One region of the Amycolatopsis sp. NPDC051716 genome, then DNA from elsewhere that is predicted to be linked to it. Evidence: riboswitches for the same ligand, from Rfam matches in the RefSeq annotation. Region 1 holds a riboswitch; each other region holds the start of a gene.
The links. A riboswitch is a leader RNA that binds a small molecule or an ion and turns the genes downstream of it on or off. The one in region 1 is predicted to bind S-adenosylmethionine.
Positions count from the first base shown of each region.

Region 2: another riboswitch for S-adenosylmethionine. It lies ahead of thrC (threonine synthase); the one in region 1 lies ahead of AB0M30_RS42530 (ATP-binding cassette domain-containing protein).
Region 3: another riboswitch for S-adenosylmethionine. It lies ahead of AB0M30_RS14470 (aminotransferase class V-fold PLP-dependent enzyme); the one in region 1 lies ahead of AB0M30_RS42530 (ATP-binding cassette domain-containing protein).

Region 1 covers NZ_JBFAZA010000049.1:30,865-35,762, forward strand. Annotated here, with positions in the region: gene AB0M30_RS42515 (ABC-F family ATP-binding cassette domain-containing protein) at 1-398, opposite strand, end outside; gene AB0M30_RS42520 (hypothetical protein) at 403-720, opposite strand; gene AB0M30_RS42525 (4-(cytidine 5'-diphospho)-2-C-methyl-D-erythritol kinase) at 717-1,679, opposite strand; gene AB0M30_RS42530 (ATP-binding cassette domain-containing protein) at 1,749-2,762, opposite strand; SAM riboswitch class I at 2,970-3,060, opposite strand; gene rsmA (16S rRNA (adenine(1518)-N(6)/adenine(1519)-N(6))-dimethyltransferase RsmA) at 3,190-4,026, opposite strand; gene AB0M30_RS42540 (transglycosylase family protein) at 4,212-4,898, opposite strand, start outside.
Region 2 covers NZ_JBFAZA010000018.1:108,604-113,501, forward strand. Annotated here, with positions in the region: gene AB0M30_RS25005 (ComEC/Rec2 family competence protein) at 1-443, shown strand, start outside; gene thrC (threonine synthase) at 810-2,075, opposite strand; SAM riboswitch class I at 2,089-2,222, opposite strand; gene holA (DNA polymerase III subunit delta) at 2,370-3,350, shown strand; gene rpsT (30S ribosomal protein S20) at 3,484-3,744, opposite strand; gene AB0M30_RS25025 (DMT family transporter) at 4,102-4,898, shown strand, end outside.
Region 3 covers NZ_JBFAZA010000009.1:75,251-80,148, reverse strand. Annotated here, with positions in the region: gene AB0M30_RS14480 (hypothetical protein) at 1-421, opposite strand, end outside; gene AB0M30_RS14475 (hypothetical protein) at 426-1,028, opposite strand; gene AB0M30_RS14470 (aminotransferase class V-fold PLP-dependent enzyme) at 1,045-2,388, opposite strand; SAM riboswitch class IV at 2,428-2,542, opposite strand; gene AB0M30_RS14465 (potassium/proton antiporter) at 2,697-4,175, opposite strand; gene AB0M30_RS14460 (helix-turn-helix domain-containing protein) at 4,273-4,898, opposite strand, start outside.

The DNA of each region.
Region 1 (4,898 bases):
ACCCGGCGCCGCTCGCCACCGGAGAGGTTCGCGGTCGGCGTGTCGAGCCCGATCGCGGTGATGCCCAAGCCGTCCACAATGGACCGAACGCGCGCGTCGGCCGCCCATTCGTGCTCGGCACCGTAGCGTTCGAGCACGACCTCGCCGACGCTGCTGCCGTCCGGCAGCTCCGTCCGCTGGGTGACGACGGCCATCCGCAGGCCGCCGACATGGCTCACCCGCCCGGAATCGGGCTCGGCGAGTCCGGAAAGGACATCCAGCAGGGTGGTCTTGCCGCCGCCGTTGAGGCCGACGACGCCGATGCGCTGCCCGGCCGCGACGCCGAGGGAGACGCCGTCCAGCAGTGGCTTAACCCCGTAGGACTTGCTCACCGACTCGAGATTGACCAGGTTGGCCATCCGTTCAGCCGATCCTTTCGTTGGGAGGTGCCGGCACGATGACGAACCGGGACTCGGCGGTCTCGGCGAAATGGCGATATTTCAACGCGGGCAACGGTTCGGCAAGCCGGCGTGCGCGGGCCGAGCCCACTCCGCTTCCCGAACGACACTGCGACTCGGCGGCTCTGCTCACAACGCGACACCGACCGAGCCGTATTCCGATGCCGGCTTCGCCGCTGCGCCGGGCCGGCCACGCGGAGGCCGAAAGCTTTTCCCCGGCAGGAATCCCCGCGACCAGCTTGTCGCGCAGCGGGCCGGGGAACGCGAACTCGGCGTGCTTCACGCGTGCACCCGCGGCGGCGCCGGGCGTGGCGCGTCGTCGCCGCCGACCACGCGGGCGCCGGGGACCGGGCCGTGGGCCACGCGGACCGTCCGGCACACCCCCGCGCCCGACAGCTCGGCCGCGACCTCCACCGCCGACTGCGCGTCTTCGCAGAGGAACGCGCACGTCGGACCGGAGCCGGACACCGTGCCCGCCAGCGCGCCCGCGTTGACCCCCGCCCGGAGCGTGCGGCGCAGGCCGGGCCGCAGCGAGACCGCCGCCGCCTGCAGGTCGTTGCCCAGCAGGAGAGCCAGCTGGCGCGGGTCGCCGGAGGCCAGCGCCTCCACGACCGGCGTGTGCGAGCCGATCCGGGGCGGGTTGCCCGCCGCGCGCAGGCGGTCCAGTTCGCCGAACACCTTCGGCGTCGACAGCCCTTCGGCGTCGAAGGCCAGCACCCAGTGGAACGTGTGCCGCGACAGCACCGGGACCAGCTGCTCACCGCGGCCGGTACCCAGCGCGGTACCGCCGTAGAGCGCGAACGGGACGTCGCTGCCCAGCCCGGCGGCGATTTCGGCCAGCTCGTCGCGGGTGACGTCGAGGTTCCAGAGGCTCGCCAGCCCGACGAGCGTCGCCGCCGCGTCGGCGCTGCCGCCCGCCATCCCGCCGGCGACCGGGATGCCCTTGCGCAGCACCACCCGGATCTTCGGTTCCCCGGTGCGGCCGACGTGCCCGGCCAGCGCTTCGACGGCCCGCCAGGCCAGGTTCTCGGGACCGGTCGGGACCGAGCCTTCCCCCTCGCCGTAGACCTCGATGCCGGGCTCTTCGGTGACCGCGACGGTCACCTCGTCGGTCAGCGACAGCGCCTGGAACACGGTCACCAGCTCGTGGTAACCGTCTTCGCGCAGGTCGTCGACCGACAGGTGCAGGTTCACCTTGGCCGGGACCCGGACGGTGACTGGGGGCGGAACTACGGCGAGCACCCGACCAGCCTACGTGCCCGCGAAAACGCCCCGATGCGACGTGCGCATCGGGGCGTTCTCGTGGCCGGATCAAGCCGCCGCGACACCCTGCGGGCCGCGAGCGGTGTAGGTCACGTGGCCGCCGCGCTCGGCGACCCACGCCAGTGCCGCGTCGGCCCGTTCGCCGCGGACGCCGAGGCGGAAGCGGCCGACCGGGGTGTCGCCGATGCGGGTCAGGCCGCCGCCGATGGTGGCGAACTCGACGTCGAAGCGGCCCGCGGCCTCCGGCAGCAGCGCGCCGACCGAGGCGAACCCGACCAGCACGACGTCGGCCGAGCGGTCGTAGCGCGCCGCCTGCGCGCGGACGGTCTCGATGGCCGGCAGCAGCGCCTGCGCGGTGCGGCTGGCCGGGTCCGAGATCAGGTCGAGGACCGTGCCGCGCTCGACGACCGTGCCGTCCTCCAGCACCGCGACGTCGTCGCAGACCCGGCGGACCACGCCCGCGTCCGGCGTCGTGACGACGACGGTGACGCCCAGCTCGGAACGCGCCCGGTCGAGAACGGCGAGCACCGCACCGGCCTCCTCCGGGTCGACACCGGCGGTCGGGTCGTCGGCGAGCAGCACGGCGGGCGCCGCCGCCAGGGCCTTCGCGACCGCGACGCGGCGGAGCTGACCGGCGGACAGTTCGCCCGGGCGCTGCGCGGCGCGCGGGGTCAGGCCGACGAGGTCGAGCAGCGAGCCGACCCGGCTGCGGCGCTGCGGGCCGTCGACGCCGAGCTGCTCGAGCGGGGAGGCGATGTTGCCGGCGATGGTGCGCTCGGCGATCAGCTCCGGTTTCGTCGAAACGACACCGAGCTGACGGCGGATCTCGCGGAGGCGGCGGCCGTCGAGGGTGCCGGTGTTGAGGCCGTCGAGGCGGACGACGCCGCGGTCGGGGCGCTCCTGCAGCGCGATGCAGCGGGCGAGGACGGACTTGCCGGACCCGGCGGGACCGACCACGCCGAAGAGCGAGCCGGCCTGGACGTCGACGCTCACGTCCCGGAGCGCGACGACGGAGTTTCCGTTGGTGGCAAAGGTTTTGGACAGATTTTCGACGGTGATCACGAAGGCTCCAGAAAACGGGGTGCACGCATGGCGGCACCCGGCCGCAGGCAAGTTCCGTCCTGTTAGGACGGTGCGTGAAGAAGAGGTGGACCGGCTACGACAAGCTCAGTTGGAGCGTCGACATGCGGTCACGGAGCGGCGGCCTTCGTCGACTACGCGACGCCTGGTCAGGAGCAGGGGGCGAGCTACCCTCTTCATCGAAAACGGCCTCCATCGGTCCTGGCGGTAGCACCTGCCCTGTGGAGGGTGGTTGCTGCGACTTCGGCGAGCCAGGTCTCTCAGTCGCTCGGGATGGACGTACTGAGTAAAACCGATCCCGAGGAGCGAACGCAAGCCTGTTGGCCCAGATCACACGAGTGGAGGTGTCCGAATCGCGGGATCAAGGGCGGCGAGGGCGTATTTTCACGCCGCTTCCACTGTGGAACGGCTAACGCGCGGCGGCGATCCGGGCGAAGTCGTGCACGCCCAGCTGCTCGCCGCGGGTCCGGGGGTCGATCCCGGCGGCCGTCAGCAGCTCGCCGGCGCGTTCGGCCGAACCCGCCCAGCCCGCGAGCGCGGCCCGCAGCGTCTTCCTGCGTTGTGAGAAGGCGGCGTCCACCAGGCCGAAGAGCAGGTCCCGGTCTTCGGACGCCGTCGTGTCGCCGCGCTCGAAGGCGACGAGCGCGGAATCGACGTTCGGCACGGGCCAGAACACCGAGCGCGGCACGGCGGCGACCTTGCGCGCGGTCCCGTACCAGGCGAGCTTGACGCTGGGCACGCCGTAGATCCGGCTGCCGGGGCCGGCGGCCATCCGGTCGGCGACCTCGGTCTGCACCATGACGAGGCCCTTCCGGAGCGAGGGCACCTCGGCCAGCAGGTGCAGCACAACCGGCACGGCGACGTTGTAGGGCAGGTTGGCGACCAGGGCGGTCGGCGCGGGCAGCTGCTCGCGGGTGATGCGCATGGCGTCAGCACCGATGACGGTGAGCCGTCCGGCCGCGTCGGGCCCCCGCTCGGCGACAGTCTTGGGCAGCCGCTCGGCGAGCTTGGGATCGATCTCGACGGCGACGACGTGGGCGCCGGTGGCGAGCAGCCCGAGGGTCAGCGACCCGAGCCCGGGCCCGACCTCGAGGACGACGTCGCCGGGGGCGATGGCCGCCAGCTCGACGATCCGGCGGACGGTGTTGGGATCGTGCACGAAGTTCTGCCCGAGCTTCTTCGTCGGCCGCACGTCGAGTTCGGCCGCCAGCCCGCGGATCTCGGCAGGTCCCAGCAGTTCAACCACCGGACGAGCCTACCCAGAGGGCCGGAGCACGTACCCGGACGGTCGGTTGATGTACCCGGAGGGTCGGCTCGCGTGATTGGAGGGTCATCACCCGTGATTGAGGGGACGACACGCGTGATTGGCGGGACGACACGCGGAACGGCCCCCGTCCGAGGTGGACGAGGGCCGTTCCGGGAAGTGGAGCGTCAGGCCTTCTTGCCGCAGACGGGCCAGGCGCTGTAGCTGCCGCCGCGGCCGGCCTTGACCTTCTCCGCGACCGCGATCTGCTGCTCACGCGAGGCCTGGTTCGGCAGCGCGGCGTACTCGTCGCCGCCGTAGGCGTCCCACGTGCGCTTGTCGAACTGGAGGCCGCCGTAGTAGCCGTTGCCGGTGTTGATGGCCCAGTTGCCACCCGACTCGCACTGCGCGATGCGGTCCCACGCGGAACCGTCGCCGATCTCCGGGGTCGGGGCCTGCTTGGTGCCGACGTGGATGATCTTCGGCTTCGGCTGGGTGATGACCTTCTCGGAGACGCTCTCGCGAGAGACCTCTTTGCCGTTCTTCTGCGTGACCTTGTAGGTCACCATCTTCTCGCCCGGCGTGCCGGGGTCCTCGACCGAAGTCTTGCCCTTGGCGAGGTCGGGGTCGTCGACCTTCTGCTCGGGCGGGTCGATGGACTCCTTCTGGGTCACCGTCGAGACGCCGGTGCGGCTGAGGTGCACCTCGGCGCCGTCGGTCAGCTTGACGTCCAGGCCGCCCTCGGCCTGGTCCTCCGGGCCCAGGGTGAGCTTGTACTCGCCCAGGAACTCCTTCGTCGTGACCGCGGTCGTCTTCACCTGCTTCGGCGCGTTGGCCCCGTCGAACAGGGTGATGGTCTTCAGGGTCTTGATCTC
Region 2 (4,898 bases), on a different contig from region 1:
GCCTGGCGCTCGACGTCCTGGGGCCGCGCTACGTACCGGCCCGTTCGGACGCGCCACCGGACGGCACGACGATCAACAACAGCTCGGTGGTGCTCCGAGCGGAGACGACGGCGGGCCGGGTCCTGCTGACCGGCGACGTCGAACTGGCCGCGCAAGCGGACCTGCTGGCCGACATCGGAGATCTGAAGGCGGACGTCTTGAAGGTGCCGCACCACGGAAGCCGCTACTCGCTGCCCTCGTTCCTCGCGGCGGTGGCCCCACGGGTGGCCTTGGTCAGCGTGGGCGCGGGAAACACGTACGGGCACCCCAGCAAGTCCACAATGGACACCCTCACGGCCCTTGGTGCACGAGTGACCCGCACGGACGTGGACGGCGACACGGCAGTCGTCGCCGGAACGGCGATAGCCCGCCGCGGCGAGCCCCGCGGCCCGCCGCGGCGGTGATGGCCGGGGCGGGGAAGGCGCCGCGGTCCGGTGACTCTCGCTGGGGAAGGCGCCGCGGGCCGGTGACTCTCGCCGGGGAAGGCGCCGCGGGCCGGTGTCTCTCGCCGGGAAGGTGCCGTGGGCCGGTGACTTTTGCCAAGGAAAGGTGCCGTAGTGGGCCCGGCGACTCGCGTCGGGGAGGCGACACGTGTTCGAGCGCCTGGGCGGACAAGGTGCGCCGCCGGGGCCGGTGAGCTTGAGCCCGGGAGAGGCGACACGTGGCCGTGCCTCTCCACCGAGCGCCGGGTCGGGCAGAGCGCCGGGTCGGGCAGAGCGCCGGGGCGGGCCGAGTGCCGGGGCGGGCCGAGTGCCCGCCCCGGCCGGAGCTCAGTAGCCGAGGGCCTTGTTCACGGCCGCGGCCGAGGGCGGCAGGGTCGCCTTGGGACCCACGTGGTTCTCGATCGCGTCGAGGGTCTTGAGGCCGTCGCCGGTGATGAGGAGCACCGTCTCGGCGTCCGGGTCCAGCTTGCCCGTCTCGACCAGCTTCTTCGCCGTGGCGACGGTGACCCCGCCGGCCGTCTCGGTGAAGATGCCTTCGGTGCGGGCCAGCAGGCGGATGCCCTCGACGACCTCTTCGTCGGAGACGTCCTCGATCGCGCCGCCGGTGCGGTTGACGATGTCGAGCACGTACGGGCCGTCGGCGGGGTTGCCGATCGCCAGCGAGCGGGCGATCGTGTCCGGCTTCACCGGCTGGACCACGTCGTGGCCCTCGCGGAACGCCGTCGACACCGGCGAGCAGCCGGTGGCCTGCGCGCCGAAGACCTTGTACGGGCTGGCGTCCACGAGGCCGAGCTGCCCCAGCTCACGGAAACCCTTGTCCACCTTGGTCAGCTGCGAACCGGAGGCGATCGGCACGACGATCTGCGGCGGGATGCGCCAGCCGAGCTGCTCGGCGACCTCGAAGGCCAGCGTCTTCGAGCCCTCCGAGTAGTACGGCCGGACGTTCACGTTGACGAACGCCCACTTCGGGTGCTCGCCGGCGAGCTCGGTGGCGAGGCGGTTGACGTCGTCGTAGTTGCCGTCGATGGCGATGAGGTCGCCGTCGTACACCGCGGTGGTGAGGATCTTGGCGCGCTCGAGGCTCTTGGGGATCAGCACGACCGACCGCCAGCCGGCGCGGGCCGCGGCGGCGGCCGTCGCGTTGGCCAGGTTGCCGGTCGAGGGACACGCGAGCACCTCGAACCCGAACTCGCGGGCCGCGGCCAGCGCGACGGCGACGACGCGGTCCTTGAACGAGTGCGTCGGGTTGCCGGTGTCGTCCTTGACCCACACGCGCTTGAGGCCGAGCTCCTTGGCGAGGCGGTCGGCGCGGACCAGCCGCGTCGCACCCGGCTCGGTGTTCGGGATCTCTTCGACGTTGGACGGAACGGGAAGGAGTTTCTTGTAGCGCCAGATGTTCTTGGGGCCGGCCTCGATGTCTTCGCGGCGGACGCGGCCGAAGTCGTAGGCCACCTCGAGCGGCGAGAAGTCTTCAGCGGAGACGAACTCCGGAGCGAGCGGCTGCCGGTGGCCCTCTTCCTTCGACACCAGTTCGACGGCGGGTCCGAGATCCGGGGTCTTGGTGGTGGAGGTCGTGCCGAGGGTGGCGGTCATCGCGAGGTTCCTTTCCTCATCTGCCCCGCCGAAGCGGGCCGGAATTGGCACCGTGGTCGTCAGCTATCCCGCGATCGCGGGATGACAGGCTGTACGCCGGTTGCCGGGGCTTCGTCGGGCCGTTCCCTCTGCCCCTCTGGATGAGCGGTATTCAATTGTCGGTGCGCGCACGCCGGATCCTCCGGGGCGGGCTGCCTCGGTTACACCGTACGACATCGCGCTCGGGCCGTGCCACGGTGGCCGCTCGACATCACCGGAGCGGGCGCATCGGAGCGCAAGTGAGAGGATTCCCGGGTGACCGCGCAAGCCACCGCCCCGGCCCCGCTGCACCTGGTGCTGGGCGAGGAAGAACTGCTGATCGAGCGGGCCGTCCGCGAGACGCTCGCCGCCGCGCGCGCGATGGACGCGACCGCCGAGCTGACCCGGGTCCGGGTGTCCGATCTCACAGCCCCCGAGCTGGCCGAACTGGTCAGCCCGTCGCTGTTCAGCGAAGGCCGGGTGATCGTCCTGGAGTCGGCGCAGGACATCTCCCAGGAGCTGGCCGATGCCGTCGCGGCCTACCTGAAGGACCCGGCCGACGGGGTCGTGCTCGTCGTCGTGCACACCGGCGGCGGCCGCAGCAAGGCGGGCAAAGCGCTCCCGGCGGCGCTGAAGAAGGCCGGCGCCGAGATCACCGAGTGCCCGAAGCTGACCAAGCCGGCCGAGCGGGAGCAGTTCGTGCGCCACGAGGTGCGCCGGGTGGGCGGCAAAATCGATCCGGCGGGGGTCGCCGCCCTGCTCGACGCCGTGGGCTCCGACCTGCGGGAACTCTCTTCGGCGGCGACGCAGCTGGTCGCGGACACGGGCGGCACCGTCGACGCCGACGCGGTCCGCCGGTACCACCGCGGCCGCGCCGACGTCACCGGCTTCGCGGTCGCGGAGAAGGCGGTCAGCGGCGATCGCGCGGCGGCGCTGGAGTCGCTGCGCTGGGCGATGCAACTGGGCGTCCCGCACGTGCTGGTCGCCGACGCGCTGGCCGACGCGGTCCGCACGATCGCCCGGGTCTCCGGCGCCGGCCGGGGCAACCCGAACCAGCTGGCGGGCGAGCTGGGCATGCCGCCGTGGAAGATCCGCAAGGCGCAGGGGCAGTCCCGGGGCTGGAACCCCGACGGCCTCGCGACGGCGATGCGCGTGGTCGCGCGGCTGAACGCCGAGGTCAAGGGCGTGGCGGCGGACCCGGGCTACGCGCTGGAGCGCGCGGTCCTCCAGGTGGCGGCGGCCAAGGGCGACCGCTGACCGCGGCTCCGGACGCGAATGACCCAGACACGACGACCTTCAAGCGCGAAGACCCGGAGGAGCGCAGGCGCGAAGTGCCCGGACATGAAGAAGGCCCCGGCCGAAGCCGGGGCCTTCCCAAAAATCAACCAGCTCAGAGCGCGTTGACGCGCTTCGCCAGCGCCGACTTCTTGTTGGCGGCCTGGTTGGCGTGGATGACGCCCTTCGAGACGGCCTTGTCCAGCTTCTGGGCGGCGTCGCGCTGCAGCTCGACGGCCTTGGCCTTCTCGCCGGCCTCGGCGGCTTCGCGGACCTTGCGGATCGCGGTCTTCACCGAGGACCGGATCGCCTGGTTGCGCTGACGCGCCTTCTCGTTCGTCGTGATGCGCTTGATCTGCGACTTGATGTTGGCCATAGGGCAACTCCTGTTTCACTCGGTGAGATTCGCCGCCGCGCTGAAGTGGCCCCGCTCGATGAGCGGGTTTCCTCCATGACGGAATGCCGCACGGGCAGCGAGCGATCACTCTAACAGCCGGGCCGCCGGCGGCCGGAGCCGGGAGTACCGTGGGCGGCGGCAGTGCCTAGGGTTCCGTCGCCGGTCCGAGCAACCCGCACCACCCGCACCACATGCACCACATGCACCTCAAAACCAGGACCGGCGGGCCTGGTCCGAGCGGCACCATCGGCGGGCCCGGACGGCCGGTCGTTCATCTGACGGGGCAAAAGCCTGGAGGACCAGCTTTTCGCGCGCGCGAAAAGCCGAAGGGGTCCCGTGAACGCCACCGCCTTGTCCCTCGTCCTCGTCGCCGCCGTCGTGCACGCCGCGTGGAACCTCGCGGCCAAGCGGATCTCCTCCGGCGGCACCCAGTTCGTCTGGCTCTACTACACGGCCGGCGCCGTCCTGCTCCTGCCCGTCACGATCGTGCTGCTCGTCGTCGAACACCACCGTCCACAGTGGAGCTGGCTGCTCGCCGCCGCGGTCACCGCCGTCCTGCACATCGCCTACGGGATCGTGCTGCAGCGCGGGTACCGCGTCGGCGACCTCTCCGTCGTCTACCCCGTCGCGCGGGGCACCGGGCCGCTGCTGTCGGTGCTGGCCGCCGTCCTGGTGCTCGGCGAGCGGCCCGGGCCGCTCGGCCTGCTCGGCGCGTTCCTGGTCGTCGCCGGGGTGCTGGTGATCAGCACCGGCCGGAAGGGCGGCGACCCCCGCGCCGTGAAAGCGGGGATCCTCTACGGCCTGCTGACCGGGGCCGTCATCGCCGGCTACACGCTCTGGGACGCGCACTCGGTCACCGGCCTCGGGGTGCCGCCGGTCGTCTACTTCGGCCTGGGCTCGGTCCTGCAGAGCGTGCTGCTCGTGCCCGGCGCCCTGGCCGATCGCGCCGAAGTGACGCGGATCTGGCGGGAACAGCGCCGCGAGGTCCTGCTCGTCGCGGTCCTGTCGCCGATCGCCTACATCCTCGTGCTGTTCGCCCTCACCATGGCGCCGGTCAGCCTGGTCGCGCCCGCCCGGGAGCTGAGCATCGTGCTCGGCGGCCTCGCCGCGTGGCTGGTCCTGGGCGAGCGTGA
Region 3 (4,898 bases), on a different contig from region 1:
CGGCCAGCAGCAGGAGGCCCAGCGTCGCCAGCAGAGCGCCGCGGACGTCGCCGCCGAGCCGGAGCTGGAGGGCGCCGGCCAGGTCGAGCAGCGGGACGGCGGCCAGCGCCCCGAGCGTGCCGAGCAGGAACCGGCCGGGCCGCGGGGGCCGCAGCTCCCGCCAGTACCAGGCGGCCACGGCGAGCACCACGCAGGCGAGACCCGCGAGCCAGCCGAGCTTCGTCGCGGGCGTGGGATCGACCGAGACCGCGATGGCCCGCACCTCGTTTCCGGCCGCACGGCCGGGGCCGTACCAGCTTGGGGACGGCTGGTAGCCCTGCGCGACTCCGATGCCGCCGGGGACCACTTCGACGGCCACCATCACCAGCAACGCGAACCCCAGCGCGGCCAGCGGGAACCAGGACCGCCGTGCACACCCCATCGCGTCAGGGTATCGGGCTCGGGTTTCCCCGCAGCAGGGCGACGAAGGCGGCGGCGAGCAGGATCGACGCCGAGATCAGCACGCCCGCCATGTCCGCCGAGAGCACCACGGCGACCAGGGCGAACGCGACCGTGGTGACCAGGAGGAACAGGCTGCGCTCGTAGGCGGCGAGCAGCAGCAGGCCGAGGGTGGCCAGCAGCGGGCCGCGCAGCCCCTCGTCGAGCCGGAACTGCCAGGACCCGACCAGGTCGAGCAGCGGGACGGCGAGCAGCGCGGCGACCGTGCCGAGGACGAACCGCCCGGTGCGGACGGGCCGCCGGGCCAGCGCGTACCAGACGGCCGTGCCGGCGAGCACCACGCCGAGCGCGACCAGCCACGCGGGCCCGGCCGGCAGGCCACTTTCCACCCGGTGGAAATCGTCCAGGGGCAACCGAAACGCCTGGCTGTGCTCGGTCACGCCGGGCGGGACCGAGTACGGTCCGACGAGGAGGTTCGCGGACTCGCTTTCGGCCCGGCTGCGGCGGGCCACCAGCAGCACCGCCGCCAGACCGATCTGGGCGAACCCCAGCAACGCCAGCGGAAACCAGAAACGCGGCCCTCTCCCCATCGGCCCAGGCTAGCGCTCAGCAGAAGGGCGGCAGCTCCCGCGGGTCGCCCACCGGCGCCCAGCGGCCGTCCACCTTCGCGTACTCCCAGCGGGCTCCGCGGGCGACGATCTGTCGCAGCGCCAGCAGCACGCGGTCGACGTGTTCCGCCGTGCTGCCGAGGCCGAGGCTGACGCGGACCGCCTGCTGCCCGTCGCCGCCGGCGACGCCGATCAGCCGCTTGGCCGCGATGTGGGCGCAGAAGGCGCCGTCGCGGACACCGATGCCGTACTCGGCGGACAGCACCGCGGCGAGCCAGCCGGGGTCGAAGCCGTCGACGACGAAGCTGACCGTGCCGACCCGGTCGACCGGCGCGTCGAACAGCCGCAGTTCGGCGCAGCCGGGGATGGCCTCGAGGCCCTTGCGCAGCCGCGTGAGCAGGGCCAGCTCGTGGGTTTCGATCGCGTCCCAGTTGTCACTGAGTGTTTCGCACGCGACGCCGAGCGCGTACACGCCGACGGTGTTGGGCGAACCGGCTTCGTGGCGCTCCGGGCCGGTGTTCCAGACGACGGCGTCCTCGGTGACGAGCTTGGTCGCGCCGCCGCCGGCGAGGTACGGCCGGGCCGCGCGCAGCCAGTCGGCGCGGCCGATCAGCGCACCCGCGCCGAAGGGCGCGTACAGCTTGTGGCCGGACAGGGCGATGTAGTCGACGTCCAGTTCCTTGAGCGAGATCCGGCGGTGCGGGGCGAGCTGGGCGGCGTCGAGGGCGATGCGAGCGCCGTGTTTCCGTGCCACGGCGGAGATTTCGGCCACCGGGAGCAGTTCGCCGGTCACATTGGACGCTCCGGTGACGACGACCAGCCGCGGTCCCTGCGGGGCGTCCGCGAGTGCTTCGTCCACGGCGGACACCGCGGCGAGGCGGGTGCGCGGGGTCGGGATCCGCCGGACGTTCGGTCCTGGCCACGGCAGCAGCGCGGCGTGGTGCTCGGTGTCGAAGACGATCACCGTGGTGTGCCGCGGCAGGCTGCGGGCGAGGAGGTTGAAGGAGTCGGTGGTGTTGCGGGTGAAGACGACGGTGTCAGTCCGCCGGGCGTCGACGAAGCGGCGCAGGACGTCCCGGGTGCGCTCGTAGAGCTTGGTGGAGACCTGCGACGCGAAGCCGGCCCCGCGGTGGACGCTGGCGTACCAGGGCAGGAACTCGTCGACGGCGCCGCGGACGGCCTCGAGGCACGGGGCGCTCGCGGCGTGGTCGAGGTTGGCGTAGCCGATGTCCCCGCCGGTCACCAGCGGCACCCGCAGCGACGCCCCCGCGACGGCGGGGATGGCGCGGGTTGCGGGGCTTGCGGGGGTTTCGAGCGGGGTGCGGTCGATGGCGAGAGTCATCGGGGTGCCTCCTCGGCGATCCGGGGGACCCCGGCGAGGGGCCCGCGCTTGCCCGTCGCACGGCGCGACCGGCCCGGTCTTCACCCGGGGCACCCCACCGCGGTAGGAGGGTTGCCGGCCAGCAAGCCGGGGCTTCGCGCTGGCACTCATGACCTGAGCCAGAAGGTAACCGAGAACGCGGCCGGTGGCCAACCCCCGCCTCACATTCTGAGACGCCGCTCACAGAGAGTGATCCCTCCAAGTGCCCCAATGTGGCCTTCGGTGCGTTGAACGCAACCAAGGCCACATTGGGGCGGAAGAGGTCCCCGTCAGCGGCCGGATTCGCCCTTCCAGCGAGCCAGGCGCCCGGCGCGGTCGACGGCGCGCAGCCGGCGTTCGGCGTCGTCGCGGACGGCGCTCGTGGTGACGACCAGCAACTGGTCGTTCTCCTGCAGCCGGCTGGTCTTCTGCGGTGTGAAGCCCGCGCCGTCGCGGACGACCAGGCTGATCGTCGCCCCGATCGGCAGCCGCAGCTCGGACAGGTACACGCCGTGCAGCTTCGATCCCGGCTGGATCCGGACCTGCAGCAGTTCGGCACCCAGCTCGTCCAGCGGCGCGGAGTCGACCTCGACCTCGTGCGGCTCGGACTTCTTGGCCAGCCCGAGCCGGCGCGCGAGCGGGCCGAGCGTCGCCCCCTGCACCAGCGTCAGCACGATGACCAGCACGAACACCGCGTCGACCAGCCGCTGCGCGCCCGGCAGACCCTGCGACAGCGGGATCATGGCGAGCACGATCGGCACGGCGCCGCGCAGCCCGGCCCACGACAGGAACGCCTGTTCCCGCCACGGCAGCCGGAACGGCAGCATCGCCAGGACGACCGAGACCGGCCGCGCCAGCAGCAGCACGACCGCGCCCGCGACCAGGCCCGGCACGATCGCGTCGAGCAGCCGGCCCGGCGACGCGAACAGCCCGAGCAGCACGAACAGCCCGATTTGCGCCAGCCAGCCCAGGCCCTCGGCGAACGACAGCGTGTCCGATCGGTGCGGCAGCCGCGAATTGCCGAGCACCAGCGCGGCGACGTAGGTGGCGAGCAGCCCGGACGCGTGCAGCAGCTGCCCGGACGAGTACGCGACGACGCACACCGCGACCGTGGCGAGCGGGTAGAGGCCCGTCGCCGGCAGCGCGGCCCGGCGCAGCGCGTGGCCGCCGAGCCAGCCGAAGGCCAGCCCGATGGCCAGGCCCGCCGCCAGCTCGTAGACCGCCAGCAGCGGCAGCGTCCAGTCCACAGTGGTGCCTTCGGCCAGCACCACGACGGCGATGTAGGCCGGCGCGTCGTTGATGCCCGACTCGAGTTCGAGCGCGCCGGTGAGCCGTTTGCCGATCCCCGCCGTGCGCAGCACCGAAAACACCGCGGCCGCGTCGGTCGAGGCGAGCACCGCGCCCCACAGCAGCGCCAGCCGCCAGTCCAGGCCCAGCAGCCAGTGCAGCGCCGCGCCGGTGACCGCGATGCTCACCACCACGGACACTGTGGACAGTGCGATTCCGCGGCCCAGCGCGGGTTTCACCGCCGACCACCGGGTGGTCAGCCCGCCTTCGGCGAGGATCATGACGAGCGCGGCGAGGCCGAGCGACTGGGTGAGCCCGGGGTTGTCGAACCGGATGCCGAAGCCGGCTTCGCCCAGCACGACGCCGATCCCCAGGTACAGCAGCAGCGAGGGCAGGCCGAGCCGGATCGACACGCGCACGGCCAGCACGGAGGCGAGCAGCACGACACCGCCGACGCCGAGCAGCACGGGAAGCTGGTCCATGCCCGCCTCCTCCCGAGTGCCGTGGGGCCCTCAGAATAGTGAAGCGCGGGGGTTAACTCGTTCGTGTACCGCTGCCCGGCGCCGGGCACCCGGTGTGTTAAGGCGCCGCGACACCACCGAGCGCGTCGAGATCGACACCGAGAGCGGCGAACGGCTCCCCCGCCGCGGGCAGCACCTTGACCGCGCGGTGGCCGTCCCTGGCCACCCAGCCGGCGTCGACCGCCCGGTCGAGCAACGCCGCGGGCAGGGCACCGGCGAGGTGGTCGCGGCGCTCCGTCCAATCCAGACAGTCACGCAGCAGCGGCCGCCGGCCGGCGGCGACCGGCACGCCGAGGTTCGCCAGCACCGTCCGCCCGCGCGGGGTCAGCGCCAGGCCGTCGGCGGTGTCGACCAGGCCGGTGGCGAGCATGCCTTCGCGGAGGGCCACGCCGAGCTCGCCGGCGAGGTGGTCGTAGCAGGTCCGCGCGAACCCGAGCCGCCGTGCGCGCAGCGAGGACTTCAGGCCGGTTGCGGGCCGGTGTTCGGCGTGCTGGGCCAGGTGCTCGATCAGCTCGGCCACCCGCGGGTCGGCGATCCGGACGTAACTGGCCCGCCCCTGCTTGACCCGGACGACGAAGTCGGCACCGGCCAGCCGGGTGACGTGCTCACTGGCCGTCGAGAGGGCGATCCCGGCCGCCTTCGCGAGCTCGCCGACGGTCCAGGCCCGCCCGTCCAGCAGCACGA